DNA from 2 places in the Alcaligenes ammonioxydans genome. Region 2 is predicted to be linked to the other one. Evidence: riboswitches for the same ligand, from Rfam matches in the RefSeq annotation. Region 2 holds a riboswitch; the other holds the start of a gene.

Region 1 (7,963 bases), 1.5 Mb from region 2:
CCCACCACTTCTTGATCCAGCTCCAGCATCTTGGGCAGATACTCATACTTCTCGACTTCGTGGCGTAGTGTCAGCGCATACAAATCCAGACGCTGCCGCCCCGACTCCTGCAAGCTGGACAGTCCGAATGATTCACCAGCTCGGTAAGCCATCACGCCCGCCAAGGCTGACAGTGACGCAATCAATATCAGCAACAACAGGACTTTATGAAGACGAATAAATCGGGGCAAATGCATAAAACGTAGCGGCCACTTACGTAGAATATTTAGTAAACAGCCGCTATATCGACACGGAAGATGTCAGGCGACAGCGGGTGCTGAGTCCGGGCCTGCCTGCCCGGGCTGGAGCTGTGGTGAGCCTGTCGCCTTGCTGTCCGCCTGGTCAGGCGCATCGATGGCACCTTCCCATTTGGCGACAACGGCTGTGGCAATGCCGTTACCCAATACATTTGTCGCAGTGCGGCCCATGTCCAGAAAGTGATCAATACCCATGATCAATAATACACCAGCCTCAGGCAGCCCAAACATAGGCAAAACTGCTGCCACGACGACCAGCGCAGAGCGTGGTACGCCGGCAATACCTTTACTGGAAATCATCAACACCAACAGCATGATAATTTGCTGTTGCATGGTGAGCGGCACGTCATATGCCTGAGAGATGAACAGCGCCGCAAAAGCGGTATAGATCATGGAGCCGTCCAGGTTGAAGGAATAACCCAGCGGGAGGACAAAACCGATAACACGCTTGCGTACACCGAACACTTCCAGCTTTTCCATCAAACGAGGATAGGCGGCTTCGCTGGAGGCCGTCGAAAAGCCCAGTAACATCGGTTGACGGATTTCTTTGAACAGGGTGAATACCCGGCCCTTGAGCACCAGAAATCCCGCGGCAAGCAAAATCGCCCACAGCACCACCAAGGTGGCATAAAAGCTGCCCAGAAACTTGCCATAGACGGCCAAAATACCCAGCCCTTCGGTCGTGATGATATTGGCAACAGCGGCAAACACGCCCAGTGGTGCAAAGTACATGACGTAGTTGGTGACGGTCAGCATCACTGGCACTGCGCCCTCAATCGTTTGCGCCAGGATGTTGGCCTGAGGGTTACCACGCACTTTGCCCAAGGCCAGTCCAAAAAATACCGAGAACACCAGGATCTGCAAAATCTCGTTCTTGGACATGGATTCAAAAAAGTTACGTGGCACAACATGCGTCAGAAACGTTTTCAGATTCAGCGCCGAGGTATCCACCCCCAAATGAGCCGATTCGGCCGGCAAGGGAATGCCAACATTCGCACCAGGCTGGAAGATATTGGCAAAAATCAACCCTACCGTCAGCGATACCAGCGAGGCCAGCAAAAACCAGCCCACAGCACGGCCCCCGATACGACCAACAGTTGCCGCATCATCCATGCTGGCCATACCGGCAACCAGCGTGGCGAAAATCAACGGAGCAATGATCATCTTGATCAAGCGCAGGAACATATCCGTCACCATGCCAAAGTAGCTGGCAATGGCATGCGCCTGTTCAGGGGTGTCGGCCATCTTGTGGCAGATATAACCCACTACCACGCCCAGTACCATGGCAATCAGAATCCATGTGGTTTGCTTATTCAGCTTCATGCGTTCATCTCCCGTATCGGCCCGTGCGCGGGCCTGTCGATTTTTAATTAAAGAGTTTGTTCCGTGGTTTTGGAGGCGCGCGGCGCGATCAGTTGCTCAGGCTGTAAGGCCTGAGCCAGTTCGTCCGCGCTTAACAAACCTTGCTCCAGAATCAGCTCAGCCACCCCTTTACCGGTTTCATGCGCCTGCTTGGCAATAGCGGTGGCCGCGGTATAGCCGATCAACGGATTAAGCGCCGTGACCAAGCCGATGGAGTTGCTGACGCTGTCTGCCAGACGCTGGGGATTGGCGGTAATCGCGTCCACGCAGTAGTCGGCCAAAATCATGCATCCACGCTGCAGATGACGCAGGCTCTTGTAAAGACTGTGGGCGATAATGGGCTCAAACGCGTTAAGTTGAAGCTGACCGGCTTCGGCTGCAAAGGAGACGGTCACATCATTACCAAAGACTTCAAAGGCAATCTGACTGACGGCTTCTGGGATAACGGGATTGACTTTGCCGGGCATGATGGAAGAGCCCGCCTGGCGAGGAGGCAAATTGATCTCACCAATGCCTGCACGTGGACCACTTGAGAGCAAACGCAAGTCGTTGCAAGTCTTGGACAAGGTGACGGCAATGCGTTTTAAGGCACCGGACAGCTGTACGAACGCGCTGCAGTCCTGCGTGGCCAGAATCAGATCCGATGCGCTACGCAGACTGATACCCGTGTTCGAGGACAGCAGGCGCGTAACCAGTTCGGCATAGCGTGGCTCCGTATTGATCCCCGTCCCGATCGCCGTCGCGCCTAGATTGATTTCACACAGCTCTTGCATGGCCTCGGTCAGGCACAGGCGATCTTTGGCAATCATGCCGGCGTAAACCGCAAATTCTTGCCCGAGTGTCATGGGGACTGCTTCCTGCAACTGCGTGCGCCCCATTTTCAACAGATCTTTGAAAGCGTGAGCTTTGCGATCAAAGGCTTGCTGCAAATACTCCAAGGCAGTCAGTAAACGGGTCGCACCCTGATAGGCAGCCAGTTTCAAGGCGGTGGGGTACACATCATTGGTAGATTGCCCCAGGTTTACATCCTCATTAGGGTGAAGGAACCCGTACTGCCCGCGTTGGTGACCCAGAATTTCCAGAGCACGGTTAGCGATCACTTCATTCGCATTCATATTGGTAGAAGTTCCTGCCCCCCCCTGAATCACATCCACCACAAAATGGTCGTGATGCTGGCCAGCCTCAATTTCCCGGCACGCCTGCACAATCGCTTCTTTCTTGGCGGCATCCAATGCCCCCAGTGCATGGTTGGCCTGTGCGGCGGACGCTTTAATCTGTGCCAGGGCTCGGATCAAATCGGGGTAGTTGGCGATAGTTGTCGCCGTAATCCTGAAGTTTTCGACGGCTCGCAAGGTGTGTACGCCAAAATACACCAAGTCAGGTACGGGGCGCGTACCCAGCAGGTCTTTCTCCAGACGAGTGTTAGCCGTTGCGGCGCAATCAGTCATGTCATCTCTCCGTTTTTTTTAAGGGCCCCCAATACTGGGGTTCTTGTACGGAGCTAAAAGCAACAACTGTGCCAAGACTCTTTGCTGACATTAGTCTATTGAAAAACAAGTCATTTTTTGTGTGCTGATTGTATTAGCACCAACAATACGCCCCTTTCCGTTCGGATTTCCGAACAGAACAAACTCTAAAAAGACGGAAATCCGAACAGAATGCATCTGACCATACACGTGTGCCCATGCGTTGATCGGTAGCCAGCCGTGTCACTCTGCCGCTTCTTCACCAAAACCGCCCTCTTTTTGCTGTAGACATTCTTTTTCAATGCTTATATTTCTTTTCCGTTAATTGCATTTTATTATTTATGAAAGATGCCTACTTACCAGCGTTTTAGGAAGTTATGTACTCAAGGCCAGGCATTTCACCATTTCCCGTCCCAGCCTTAAAATAAGGCCACTTCCCTCCTTCCCTCCTTCCCTCCTTCCCTCCTTCCCTCCGGTCTTAGTTTCGGGGCGCGGCGCATCGTCGCCAAGCCTTTATCCTTTGTTGATCTGGATTTCTTTATGTCTACATTTGTCCTCATTTCCGGCTGCTCCGGCGGCGGTAAATCCACTCTGTTATCCGAGCTACAAAATCGTGGCTATACGGTTATACAGGAGCCTGGACGGCGTATCGTGCAGGAGCAGTGGGGCAATGGTGGCTCTGCCCTCCCCTGGCAGGATATGGAGGCCTTCCTGAAAGAAGCGATACAGGTCGCGCAGACTGACTACTCAACCGCGCCCAAAGATGGCCCTTGGGTATTTTTTGATCGAGGATTGATTGACGCCGCAGCTGCTTTAGAAGAGTTAACAGGTACTCCACTGCTGGACGAACTCAACAAGACTCACCCTTATCATTCACAGGTGTTCTTTACGCCCCCCTGGCCTGAAATATACGAAGTTGATCCAGAGCGCCGTCACGACATGAACGCGGCTTTGCATGAGTATGAACGTCTGGAGCGTGTCTATCCCCTGCTGGGATACCAAGTGCGCCTGCTGCCCAAAACAAGCGTAGAAAACCGCGCTGATTTTGTCTTGGAAACACTGAATCAATAGCGGAGCAAGCTTTGGTGCGCAGCGCATCAGGCCATTGGAAAATGGCTGATCGTCACTAGAGTGGCTATGTTCTCTAGCACCTGTACTGCATTTCATTCCGAGCTTTGTGAGTGCTTAAAAAGCACAGACACACAAAAAGGGCCGCCAGTTTTAGAACTAGCGGCCCTTTGCACTTAACTCATGCGTGACTCAGTCTTTAAAACCAGGCATCACGCGCGCCATCGTGCCTGCCACCGTACGCTCCAGCACGTCAACCAGAACAACCGTCTGTTGATCCACTTCGATATTGAGTCTATCGCCTGCCTTGTAACGAGAAAATGTTGTCTGGCGCAATGTTTCGGGAATCAGATTGATGGTCACAACGCCATCCTCCACGTCCGCCACGGTCAGGCTGCAGCCATTAACACCCAGAAAACCACGCGGGAACACGTATTTCGCCCAATCTTCCGGCATCTGAAAACGCAGACGGTTGCCGGCCTCGGTAATGCTCAGTTCCAGCACTTCAGCAGTCGTTGCGATATGGCCAGCCATCACATGACCACCAATTTCCTCGTTCAGCTTGGCCGATCGTTCGATATTGACCAGATCACCTGTCTTGAGCGTGCCCAGGTTCGTCCGCTCCAGCGTGACGGGAATCGCATCAAAAGTAACTTTGTGGCCAGAAATACTGGTCACGCTCAGGCATGTGCCTTCCACGCTGACACTGGCGCCCAGTTGCAGATCCACCAGCAATTCGTCGGTGAAATCAATTTCAAACTCGGTACGGCCCAGCTCGGCCTTGACCGCGGTAAGAGGACGAACCGCTTTAACAATTCCGGTATACATCAGCACGCTCCTTCGCAAAATTCATGCAAAAGACCAACGGCTAATGCAGGGGAGATTTTCAGATTTTTCATTTGAACGCATCCTTGATTAAACAATGCGTCCTCCGGGCAACAATAAAACACGTCGCTGCCTTGTGATCAAGGCAGCGATGCTTCATCTTCTTTCATCCGGACTCTCACCGTCGGCCCAGGTTTCTCACCTGATCTGCTGACCTTTCTCTGGCGGAAAGCGCTCGCGGGCTGGGGAATGGCTCCCTTACCGCCGGTGGGGAATTTCACCCCGCCCTGAAGACGTTTGCAGTGTAAGACCGGAGCCCAAGTCTAATCAAGCCAGACCAGGGCCGGTCGCCAAGCTTAAGCCTTGCGATGCACGCTCAAGCCTGCAAAGCTTTGCGCCACCGGCATCAACTCGATGTAGTTGACATTCATATGGGCAGGCGCGTTCATGATCCAGGCAATGGTGTTGGCGATGTCCTCGGGCGTCAGCGCATCCACGTTCTGGTACAGCGCAGCAGCTTTATCTTTATCGCCCAGACGAACGGTAGAGAAATCCGTACCGGAACAGAGGCCAGGAGCCACGGTAGACACACGAACTGCCGTACCCGACAGGTCGGCACGCAGGTTCAGGCCCAGTTGATGCACAAAAGCCTTGGTGGCGCCGTACACATTGCCACCTGCGTAGGCATATTCGCCCGCCGTCGAGCCCAGATTGATGATGTGGCCCTTGTTCTGCTTGACCATACCTGGCAGCAAAGCGTGCGTAATGTGCAGCAACGCGCTGATATTGGTGGCCACCATGGTGTCCCATTGCTCCAGCTTGGCATCCTGAGCCTTGTCCACGCCCAGCGCCAGACCCGCATTATTGATCAGCACATCGATATTGGGGAACCGGGCCATTAGGTCGCCGAGCACCGCATCTGCACGCGCACGATCCGTCAGATCCACGCTGACCGGAAAAAAACGCTCGCCCAGCTCGGCAGCAAGGGCGTCCAGCTTGTCCTGACGACGCGCCAGGCCCAGCACGGTATGCCCTTCAGCGACCAGTTTACGGGCCAGAGCAGCCCCAAACCCTGAGGAGGCCCCGGTGACAACGGCGGTTTTCATAGTGCGATCCCTATACAGCTCGCTGCTCGTTAAGCAGGCGACAATTAAAGCATTAAGGATAGCAAACTTCAGGAACTTCGTAGCCCCTTCCCCCTAGGGAAAAAGCGGACAAATTCGTCCATGGCAATGCCCGCTTTTTTCTGCTCCGGGCATCAGGCCGCTGGACGCTCCAGCCCCAGATGCCCCCGCAAGCTGGTGTGCTCGTATTCCTGACGGAACAGACCGCGCTTTTGTAAAACGGGGATGACCTGCTCCACAAAGTCACCAATGCCATTGGGCAAGGACGGAGGCATCAAGTTAAAGCCGTCGGCGCCCTCATTACGCCACCAATGTTCAATCTGATCGGCAATGGACTCGGGCGTACCGACCATGGTGCAGTGACCACCACCGGCAGCAATCCGCCCCAACAATTGCCGGACTGTCGGTTTTTCCGTTTCAATGATGCGCAGCATGGTGGCATAACGCCCCTTGGGGCCCTTGAAACTTTCCAGCGCAGGCAATGGCGGAACCGGTGCATCAAGCTCCCAGTTCATGCAGTCCTGCCCGACAAACATGCCCAGTTGCCGCAAGGAGGTCTGGGTAGGCAGCAATGCATCCAGCTCCTCTTGCTTGCGGCGCGCCTCTTGCATGGTGGAGCCCACATAGGTCACCAGCCCCGGCATGACAGGCACATCCACACCACGACCCGCTTCACGCACGCGTCGTTTGATGTCACGGTAATAGGCTTGAGCCGAGGGCAAGTCATACGCCACGGCGTAAATGGCTTCGGCCTTGCGCGCTGCCAGATCCCGTCCCTGTTCAGACGCACCGGCCTGAAACAGCACCGGCTGTCCTTGAGGCGAGCGCGGCAAGGTCAGGGGGCCATCCACCAGGAAATGATCGCCTTTATGCAGGATCTGACGCACCTGATCCACCTTGGCGTAATCACCCTGCCTGTCCATCACCAAGGCACTGTCGCTCCAGGAGTCGAACAGCTTCAGTGCGGTATCTACGAATTCTTCGGCTCGGGCGTAGCGCCAGGCATGGTCAGGCATGGCTTCATAGCCATGGTTACGTGCTTCGGCATCAAACATCGAGGTCACCACGTTCCAGCCCATCCGCCCTTGGGACAGATGGTCCAGGGAACACAACATGCGCGCCGCTACAAAGGGGGTGTAAAAGGTGCTCGAGACGGTGCTGATCAGACCAATACGCTCAGTGGCTCGCGCCAGCGCGGCCATCATGGTCAAGGGCTCCAGAAACCAGCGCGGTCCATCTGCCACATTATCGCTGGACTGACCATCGGCAAAGAAAATCGCATCCAGTTTGCCGCGCTCGGCAATCTGCGCCAGCTCTTCATAAAAGCGGATATCGCCCAAGCGCTCAACCTGAGATTCGGGATGGCGCCAGGCGGCCTTGTGATGTCCGCAGCCCATAATGAACAAATTGAAATGCAGTTGTCTCATCCGTTTTTCACCAATCCGCCGTCAACCACCAAATTTTGTCCTGTTACGGCACGAGCCCACGGACCGGCAAAGAACAAGGCCGCATCGGCAAATTCTTCGGGCGTGGTCACGCGACGCAGCGGTGTACTGGCCGCAATCAGATCAAACACCGCCTCGGGGGTAGCCGCGGACGCATCCGTTGTGCGCAACAAACCGCCGGAAATCATGTTCACGGTAATCTGATCCGGTCCCAGATCGTGCGACAAGGTGCGCGTCATGGACAACAAGGCGGCCTTGGCCGCTGTGTAGTCGTGGTAAGGCACCACAGGATTCTGGAACAGGTTTGTCCCGATATTGATAATGCGGCCAAAACCGGCCTGCTTCATGCCGGGCAAGGCAGCCTGCGTGGTGTTCAG
Region 2 (7,963 bases):
ATTGACCACCACCACGTCAGCATTGTCGTAGCTGGGGGTGATCTGATAGCCGTCGGTGCGCAGTTGAGTAAGAATACGTTCAGAATCGACCAGGGCCTTGGGACAACCCAGGCTCACGAATCCGACTTTGGGGGCGCTCATAGAGGGTCCTTCTGGAGCTTGAGGGCTCGAAATTGGGAAATAGGCTTGATTTTACCGTCCCGTGCCCCGATGCGTGCGGATCTTGTGTGTTTGAGCCCGGTTTATGCGGTAAATAGTGCTACAGTCGCAGTCATATTTTTCTTTTCTAGCGGTTGTTCTGTGTCCGACACCCATCTTTCCCCCTCCTTGCCCCTGTCCGAAGTCATGCTGCTGAGCGCGCGCAATATTGAAGGCGTGCTGGCCGGCAAATCCCTGACTGAAAGCCTGGCCGCGACGCCCGCCGCGGCGCGTGCGGCCGTGCAGTCTGTCAGCTTTCATGTCCTGCGCCGTTTGGGCCACGCTCGTCAGATTCGTATCACGCTGGTGCCGCGCCAGCCCAGCAATAGCTGGCTGGATGCCCTGCTGATGGTGTCGCTGGCCTTGCTGGATACGGCCATGCGGGTGCAGGAGGATGCCCAGGCGTTTGAGGATCGCCCGGATGTGCCAGTGTATGCCGTCCATACCGTGGTGGATCAGGCGGTGCGAGCGGCAGACAGTCAGGCTGCGCTGCGTCTGTCCAAGGGTTTGGTCAATGGCGTGCTGCGCCGCTTCACGCGCGAGCGCAAGATGATCTTGTCTCAGGTCGAGAGCCGTCCCGAGGCACGCTGGAATCACCCCGGCTGGTGGGTCAAGGAATTGCGTCGCGCGTATCCGCGTGATTGGGAAGCCTTGCTGCAAGCGGCCAACCGCCCCGGTCCATTGACGCTGCGTGTTAATCAGCGCCGTTGTTCGGTAGAGCGTTTGCAGGCGGTGCTAACTGAAGCCGGGATTGCGTCGAGCAGTCCTGGAGTTGGCGCGGTGACTTTGGATAAGGCCATGCCGGTTCAGGCGATTCCGGGTTTTGATCTGGGCTGGTGGTCGGTGCAGGACTGGTCGGCTCAGCAAGCCGGTCTGCTTTTGCCGGTCAAGGATGGCATGCGCGTGCTGGATGCTTGCGCGGCTCCGGGTGGCAAGACCGCTCATTTGCTGGAGCAGGCGGATGTTTCCTTGTTGGCCCTGGACTCGGACGGCGAGCGTCTGGAGCGTGTGGATCACAACCTGCGTCGTCTGGGTTTGGCCAGCGACAAGGTTCAATTGAAACGGGGTGATGCGGCGCGTCCGGCCCAATGGTGGGATGGTCAGCCCTTTGATGCGATTTTGGCCGATGTACCTTGTACGGCATCGGGCATTGTGCGTCGTCACCCGGATATTCGCTGGTTGCGCCGCGAGTCGGACATTGCCGATACCGCCCGTCTGCAAAGCTCTATACTGGATGCCTTGTGGTCCACGTTGCGAGCAGGTGGACATTTGTTGTATTCGACCTGCTCGATTTTTCCGGCCGAAGGTCAGCAACAGGTCGAGGCGTTTTTGGCCCGTCATCCTGAGGCGCAGCTTTTGGACTCTCCTGGCCAGATTTTGCCCGGCGTTGCAGGACGATCTCTGGCAGATGGCGACGGTTTTTTCTATGCCTTATTTACGCGCCCGGTTTGACTTGTCACAATTAGGGCTCTGACTTTGTCCTTTTTGCGGTTAATCACGATGTGGCGCGTTTTCCTGTCTTTTCTGCTGATTTTCAACTGCGCGCTCAGCTCGGCCAATACGATTGTGCCGGTTGCCACGTCGGGAGAGCGGGTCGTCAAGGTCGAGCCCCATATTCGGGACGAAAAGCTGTATATCGACGCGGATATCGAGTTCGAACTCAGTCCGGAGTTGCGGACGGCTGCCGAGAAAGGGGTGCCGCTGTATTTCACGGTTGAAGTTGAGTTGGCTCAGCCCCGTTGGTATTGGTTTGATAAAAATGTTGTTAAAGAACAACAAACCTGGCGGGTTGTGTATAACGCGTTAACCCGACAGTGGCGTGTGGGAACCGGGGACCTGTCTTTGCCCGAATCCTCCATGAATGATGCACTGGCCATGCTGCGCCATATCCGTGGCTGGGCAGTTGCCTATGTGGCGGATCTGGACCGCGACCAGGAATACCAGGGTCGTGTGCGTCTGCGCCTGGATACCTCCTTGCTGGCTCGCCCCTTTCAAGTGGATGCCATCAATAGTTCTGCCTGGACATTGGCCACCCCATGGAAAACCTTTTCCTTTTCCGTCTCCGTCGACGAGCCCCAACCTTGATCCGCTGGATCTTGCGTACCGCTCTGTTTGGAGCGGGAGTCAGCGCGTTAGCGCTGTTTACGCTGCTGGTCTGGTCAACAGGCAACGCCTCGCGCTACGCACAGCAATATGATCTTTTGCTGGTGCTCAACGGCGTGCTGGCGGCCACCCTGATTTCCTGGGTGCTGATGCTGACGATTCGCCTGTTCAGGCAAATACGCAGGCGCCAGTTTGGGGCCCGCATGACGGCGCGCTTTGCTTTTTATTTCACACTGATCGGGATTATTCCGGGTGCGCTGATCTATCTGCTCTCGGTGCAGTTCATGTCGCGCTCGATCGAGTCCTGGTTCAACGTACGAGTGGATTCGGCCTTGGAGTCAGGGCTGAGTCTGGGGCGGGCGGCTCTGGATTCGCAGCTCAGCGAGCTGGAAGGCCGCGCCCAGGAAATGGTGGCGGCGCTGAATAAAGCCGATAGCGCCCAGTACAGCAGTCTGCTGATCTCATTGCGGGAAAACAGCGGTGTGACCGAAGCCATGGTGTTTTCTGGCAATGGCCGCTTGATTGCCTTTTCGTCCTCACGGTATGACACCTTGCTACCGGACATGCCCCCTTCCAGCGTAATGAATCAGTTGCGTATTTCGGGTCGTTACGCGGCGGCTGAAGTGGATGATGATGCCCCGGTACATGACAATGGCCTGGACGAGGGGGGTGTGCCGGCAGAGTCGACCGGCTTGCGTTTGCGGGCGGTGCTGCCGCTGGCCGATCCCAACCGTTTTACAGCAAGCCTGAGCGGTACGGCGGACTCGCGTTGGCTGCAGGTGATCCAGCCTGTGCCCGACAAGATCGCCCGTAATGCCAACCAGGTCCAGCAGGGGTTTCGGGATTATCAGGAGCTGGCTTTGTCCCGTCAGGGCTTGCGCAAGCTCTACGGCATCACCTTGACACTGGCCTTGATTCTGGCGGTGTTTACCGCTGTGGCTGCAGCCCTGGCCCTGTCTCGCCGTCTGACGCGCCCATTGCTGACGCTGGCTGCCGGGACGCAGGCGGTAGGGGTGGGGGATTACCGGGCCTTGCCTGAACCGCCCGCCAAGGACGAGGTCGGCCAGTTGACCCGCTCGTTCAATGCCATGACCCGGCAACTGGATGAGGCGCGCCGCATGGTCGAGAAAAATCGCTTGCAGCTGGAGCGCTCCAATATGTATCTGGAGTCAGTGCTCAGCAATCTGTCCAGCGGGGTGTTGGCCTTTGACGAAATGTTTCGCGTGACCATGTTCAACCAAGGGGCGCAACGAATCCTGCAAGTGGATTTGCGCTCCATAAAAGGTCGCCCGCTGGAGACCTTGGACGGAGCGCTGACGTTTGCATCCGTCATACGCGAAGCGTTTTCCACGCATCAGGCCATGGGGTCCGATCATCCTTATTGGCAGCAGCAGTTTGAGCTGGACATGAAAGAAGGCAATGAGGCGCGTGATACTATCGTCACCGTTTTGGCTCGGGGCACCTTGCTGCGGGTCGACGGCCAGCCCACGGGTTATCTGGTGGTGTTTGATGACATTACTGACGTGATTTCTGCCAGCCGTCTGGTGGCCTGGAGCGAAGTGGCCCGACGCCTGGCGCACGAGATCAAAAACCCCTTAACGCCTATTCAGCTGTCTGCCGAACGTCTGGCCATGAAGCTGGAATCGCAATTGGACGAGGTGCATGCGGCCATGCTGCTGCGCTACACCAATACCATCGTCAACCAGGTTGCCTCCCTGAAAAAGATGGTGGAGGATTTTCGTGAGTATGCCCGCAAGCCCGCCACTCAGATGCAGGCTTTGAATCTGAACGAGCTGATTACCGAAGTGCTGACTTTATATGGTTGGGACCCGGAAGAAGGCATGGTTCGGGACGACGGTTACAGTGTGGCGATTGACGTGGAACTGGACCCGGATTTGCCGATGGTCCTGGGGGACCCCACACAGTTGCGTCAGGTTATTCATAATCTGCTGGCCAATGCTCGGGAAGCCGCTGCCCAGGATCAATCACTTGACCAGGCGCATGTATTTGTTAAAACCATGATTGCAGGCGTAGAAGGTTCCGACTCGGCTACGACGGTCAGTTTTGTGGTCTCAGATAACGGGCCGGGTTTTGATCCGCAGATGCTGGTGCGTGTTTTTGAACCATACGTAACCACCAAGCCCACCGGCACGGGTCTGGGACTTGCTATAGTTAAGAAAATCATCGAGGAGCACGGCGGCAGAATCGATGTTTCCAATCGCCGTGAGGGGGGGGCTCGCATTTCCATCCTCTTTACCCGGCTTGCTGGCCAGCATATTCGTCTGGACTCTGGGCGGCGAGCAAACGATAATGCGTAAAAATCACGTAGGTGACGTTTTATGGCCAGAATTCTGGTAGTTGATGACGAAATCGGCATTCGGGAACTTTTGTCGGAAATTCTTTACGACGAAGGACATACCGTGCAATTGGCAGAGAATGCCGCCCAGGCTCGCGAGGCACGCTTGCGGGGCCGCCCCGATCTGGTCTTGCTGGATATCTGGATGCCAGACACAGACGGTGTCAGTCTGCTCAAAGAGTGGGCTTCCCAAGGCTTGCTGGATATGCCGGTGGTCATGATGAGCGGCCACGCCACGGTGGATACGGCGGTGGAAGCCACCCGTATCGGTGCAGTGGATTTCCTGGAAAAGCCAATCACCATGCAGCGTTTGCTCAAGACCGTTGCTTCCGGTCTGGAGCGTACCGTTGCGCCCAAGACATTGGCAGCGGCAGCTCGTCCGGTGGTGCAGGGTGGGGAGCGTCGTCCTGAGGCAGCGCCGATGGCGCCTGGCATGGCCCCTGCCATGACCGTACCCGAGGTCGAGCAGGATGAGTCCCAGTTGGGCAGCATTTCCCTGGATTTGCCCTTGCGTGAAGCGCGTGACGAGTTCGAGCGCATTTATTTTGAATATCATCTGCGCCGTGAAAATCACAGCATGACTCGCGTGTCCGAGCGTACCGGTCTGGAGCGAACCCACTTGTACCGCAAACTCAAACAGCTGGGTATCGACTCGTCGCGCAAGCGTAACCAGTCTTGAGACGGGCCGTGCCCCAATAGGGGTCGACAGGGTTTGAGTCTGTCCCGACGCTGCCAGGAGCAGCGGGCCGGGGGGGATGGAGGGGCGGCCTGACAGGCCGCCTTGTCGTTTAGAGCGCGGCGACCTGTGCCACAGGCAGGGACTGCAACTTGGCGACGGTATCCAGACACGTGCGGGCCGCTTCCTGGCCCTTGATCACAAAGTGACGATGGAAGTAATCGTGGTGCTCCTTGCCATCATGGAAGTGGTGCGGAGTCAGCACGACTGAAAACACAGGCACATTAGTGCTGAGCTGCACTTGCATCAAGCCCTGAATGACTGCGGTGGCCACAAAGTCGTGGCGATAGATGCCACCATCTACGACCAGGCCCGCCGCTACAATCGCCGCGTATTGTCCCGATTGGGCCAGACGCTGTGCATGTAGCGGGATTTCAAAAGCACCGCCTACTTCAAAGAAGTCGATCAGGCTGCTGTCATGGCCCAAGGAGGTGACTTCGTCGATAAAGCCCTGGCGGGCCTGATCCACAATGTCCTTGTGCCAGCAAGCTTGAATAAAAGCGATGCGAGGGGCCAGACGATTGGCTGGGGTAATGCTGTTCATGTTGGTTTCCTGTTTTATGACAACAAAAACAGGGCATGCAGGAAGCAGGACAGCTCAAGCCCCCAACAGGATGGCTCCTGTACAGGGGTGAAGATATCCCGTTCTCTCTTTATCCGGACTATACCGTCGGCCCCGGAATCACACCGGGTCTGCTGTCCCTGACACAAGGTCAGGCGCTCGCGGGCTAGGCTGTGCCATTACCGCCGGTGGGGACTTGCACCCCGCCCTGAGAACATTGTTAGCCAGCTTGGCTAACCGCAAAAGTGTACCCCTAAACCATTTTTTTGTCAGAGAGGGCCCATCTGCTTGCCCATCCTTGGAACGGGCTTGGGGGTGCCGCCTATTCCTGAGGCTTGGGACGGCGGCTGATGGTGGAGATGGGTACGCTCACCTCTCCATGAGTGCTGCGGCGACTGCGGGCACGCCAGGCATGTCCGTACGCTATTTCCAGGCTCAGGTGCAGGGTTCCGTCCATGTGGCGCTGCTTTTCCAGCGCATTGAGCAGACGCTGACGCCAGGGCAAGGTGCTCAGGCTAGCCTTGCGCTGAGGGTGCGGGTTGCCGCCCAGCAGGCGCAGATCATCCAGCAGTTTCTCGGCGCTGCGGTACGTAAGGGTGACGAGTTCCTGATCCATGACAGGATCGGCAAAGCCGCTTTCCAGCAGCAGATCACCAAAGTCGTGCATGTCCACGAATTCCAGCGTTCTGGTGCCCAGGTCTGCCTGCTCCATGGCGCTGCGCAGTTCGGCAAAAGAACCGGGCCCCAGGCAGGAGAACATCACCAGCGTTTCAGGTTTGAGCAGACGATTCCATTCGGCCAGTACCCGATGGGGCTCGGGGTGCCAGTGCAGGGCCATATTCGACCAGATCAGTTCCTGGCTTTCAGCCGGTAGGCCGGTATCGGCCATATCAGCCTGAATCCAGCTGGCAGCCGGGGTAGGCTGATTGCGCAGTTTCTGCCAAAGGCTGGGTTTGGACTGGTAACGCTCGCGAGCCACGTCCAGCAACTTCGCGCTGCGATCCAGACCGGTGTATTTCATGTCCGGATAGCGTGAGCGTAACGGTTCGAGCGCGTGGCTGGCGCCACAGCCTGCATCCAGAATATGCGTGGGCTGTAACCGTACCAAGGCCAGCCGGGACAACATCCGCTGGGCGACTTCACCGTAGAGAAACTGAGCGTGATCCAGGGGAGCGCGGCGATTGAATTGCTGCTCGACGTGGGCGGAGTTGATAGGCAAAGAAGGTAACTGGGACATAATTGCGCGGACGTTGCTGGCGTGGATCAGGAGCTTGTGCTGTGATCGGATCAGCCTGGCTCTGAAAGGTAATGATCTATTATGGCGCATCCCCAGTTCGGGCGCGAGTCGCTCCATCGTCTTGTAGGGCTTCCCCTGCCGGCCCGCCCCTGCATGTTGTGTGGCTTGCGTTCACCAAGCGGGGCGCTGTGTCCCTGGTGTCGTCATGCCCTGCTCAGGCCGGTTCATGACTTGCGATGCCCACGGTGTGCGCTGGCCTTGCCGCCCCTGGCCTTGCTGGCCTGCCCGGATTGCGGAGCGGGGCAATTTTCCTTGCAAGCCACCGTGGCCGGGTTTGACTATGAACATCCTGGCGATATGTTGATTCATGCGTTTAAAATTTCCCGTCGGCTGGAGGTGGCAGCGGTGCTGGCGGAATTGATGTTGCAGCAATGGCGCCGTTACGGGCCAGCACTGGATGATGGGTGTCGGGTCATAGCGGTTCCCTCACAACGCGACGCCTTGCGCCGTCGGGGTTTTAACCCGGCAGCCGTGCTGGCTCAGCGCGTAGCGCGTCGTTTGGGTTTAGCGGCATGTCTGCATGTCGTCGCATTGTCGCCACGTCAGGACGTGGCCCAGAAGTTTCTGGGGCGTCAGGCTCGCAGGCAAGCCATGCGGGGTGTTTTTCAGGTGCTGGAGCCGCTTGACGGGCGTGCCGTGCTGCTCATCGATGATGTGTTGACGACGGGGGCCACGCTGGATGCACTGGCGCGTGCCTGTCGTGTGGCCGGC

What was found. Region 2 has a riboswitch for FMN ahead of FE795_RS15190 (6,7-dimethyl-8-ribityllumazine synthase). Riboswitches for the same ligand answer to the same signal wherever they lie in the genome.
Region 1: it holds a riboswitch for FMN, as region 2 does, so the genes downstream of both, FE795_RS08515 (riboflavin synthase) here and FE795_RS15190 (6,7-dimethyl-8-ribityllumazine synthase) in region 2, are expected to answer to the same signal.

Annotation. Positions count from the first base shown of each region.
Region 1 is NZ_CP049362.1:1,842,634-1,850,596, reverse strand. Features, by position in the region: gene FE795_RS08535 (ATP-binding protein) at 1-152, opposite strand, end outside; gene FE795_RS08530 (dicarboxylate/amino acid:cation symporter) at 300-1,619, opposite strand; gene FE795_RS08525 (aspartate ammonia-lyase) at 1,667-3,106, opposite strand; gene FE795_RS08520 (AAA family ATPase) at 3,665-4,195, shown strand; gene FE795_RS08515 (riboflavin synthase) at 4,385-5,020, opposite strand; FMN riboswitch at 5,172-5,316, opposite strand; gene FE795_RS08510 (SDR family NAD(P)-dependent oxidoreductase) at 5,374-6,123, opposite strand; gene FE795_RS08505 (LLM class flavin-dependent oxidoreductase) at 6,276-7,568, opposite strand; gene FE795_RS08500 (3-oxoacyl-ACP reductase) at 7,565-7,963, opposite strand, start outside.
Region 2 is NZ_CP049362.1:3,316,572-3,324,534, reverse strand. Features, by position in the region: gene rimO (30S ribosomal protein S12 methylthiotransferase RimO) at 1-141, opposite strand, end outside; gene rsmB (16S rRNA (cytosine(967)-C(5))-methyltransferase RsmB) at 346-1,650, shown strand; gene FE795_RS15205 (DUF4390 domain-containing protein) at 1,699-2,283, shown strand; gene FE795_RS15200 (sensor histidine kinase) at 2,283-4,619, shown strand; gene FE795_RS15195 (response regulator) at 4,641-5,336, shown strand; gene FE795_RS15190 (6,7-dimethyl-8-ribityllumazine synthase) at 5,446-5,937, opposite strand; FMN riboswitch at 6,034-6,175, opposite strand; gene FE795_RS15185 (methyltransferase domain-containing protein) at 6,278-7,192, opposite strand; gene FE795_RS15180 (ComF family protein) at 7,274-7,963, shown strand, end outside.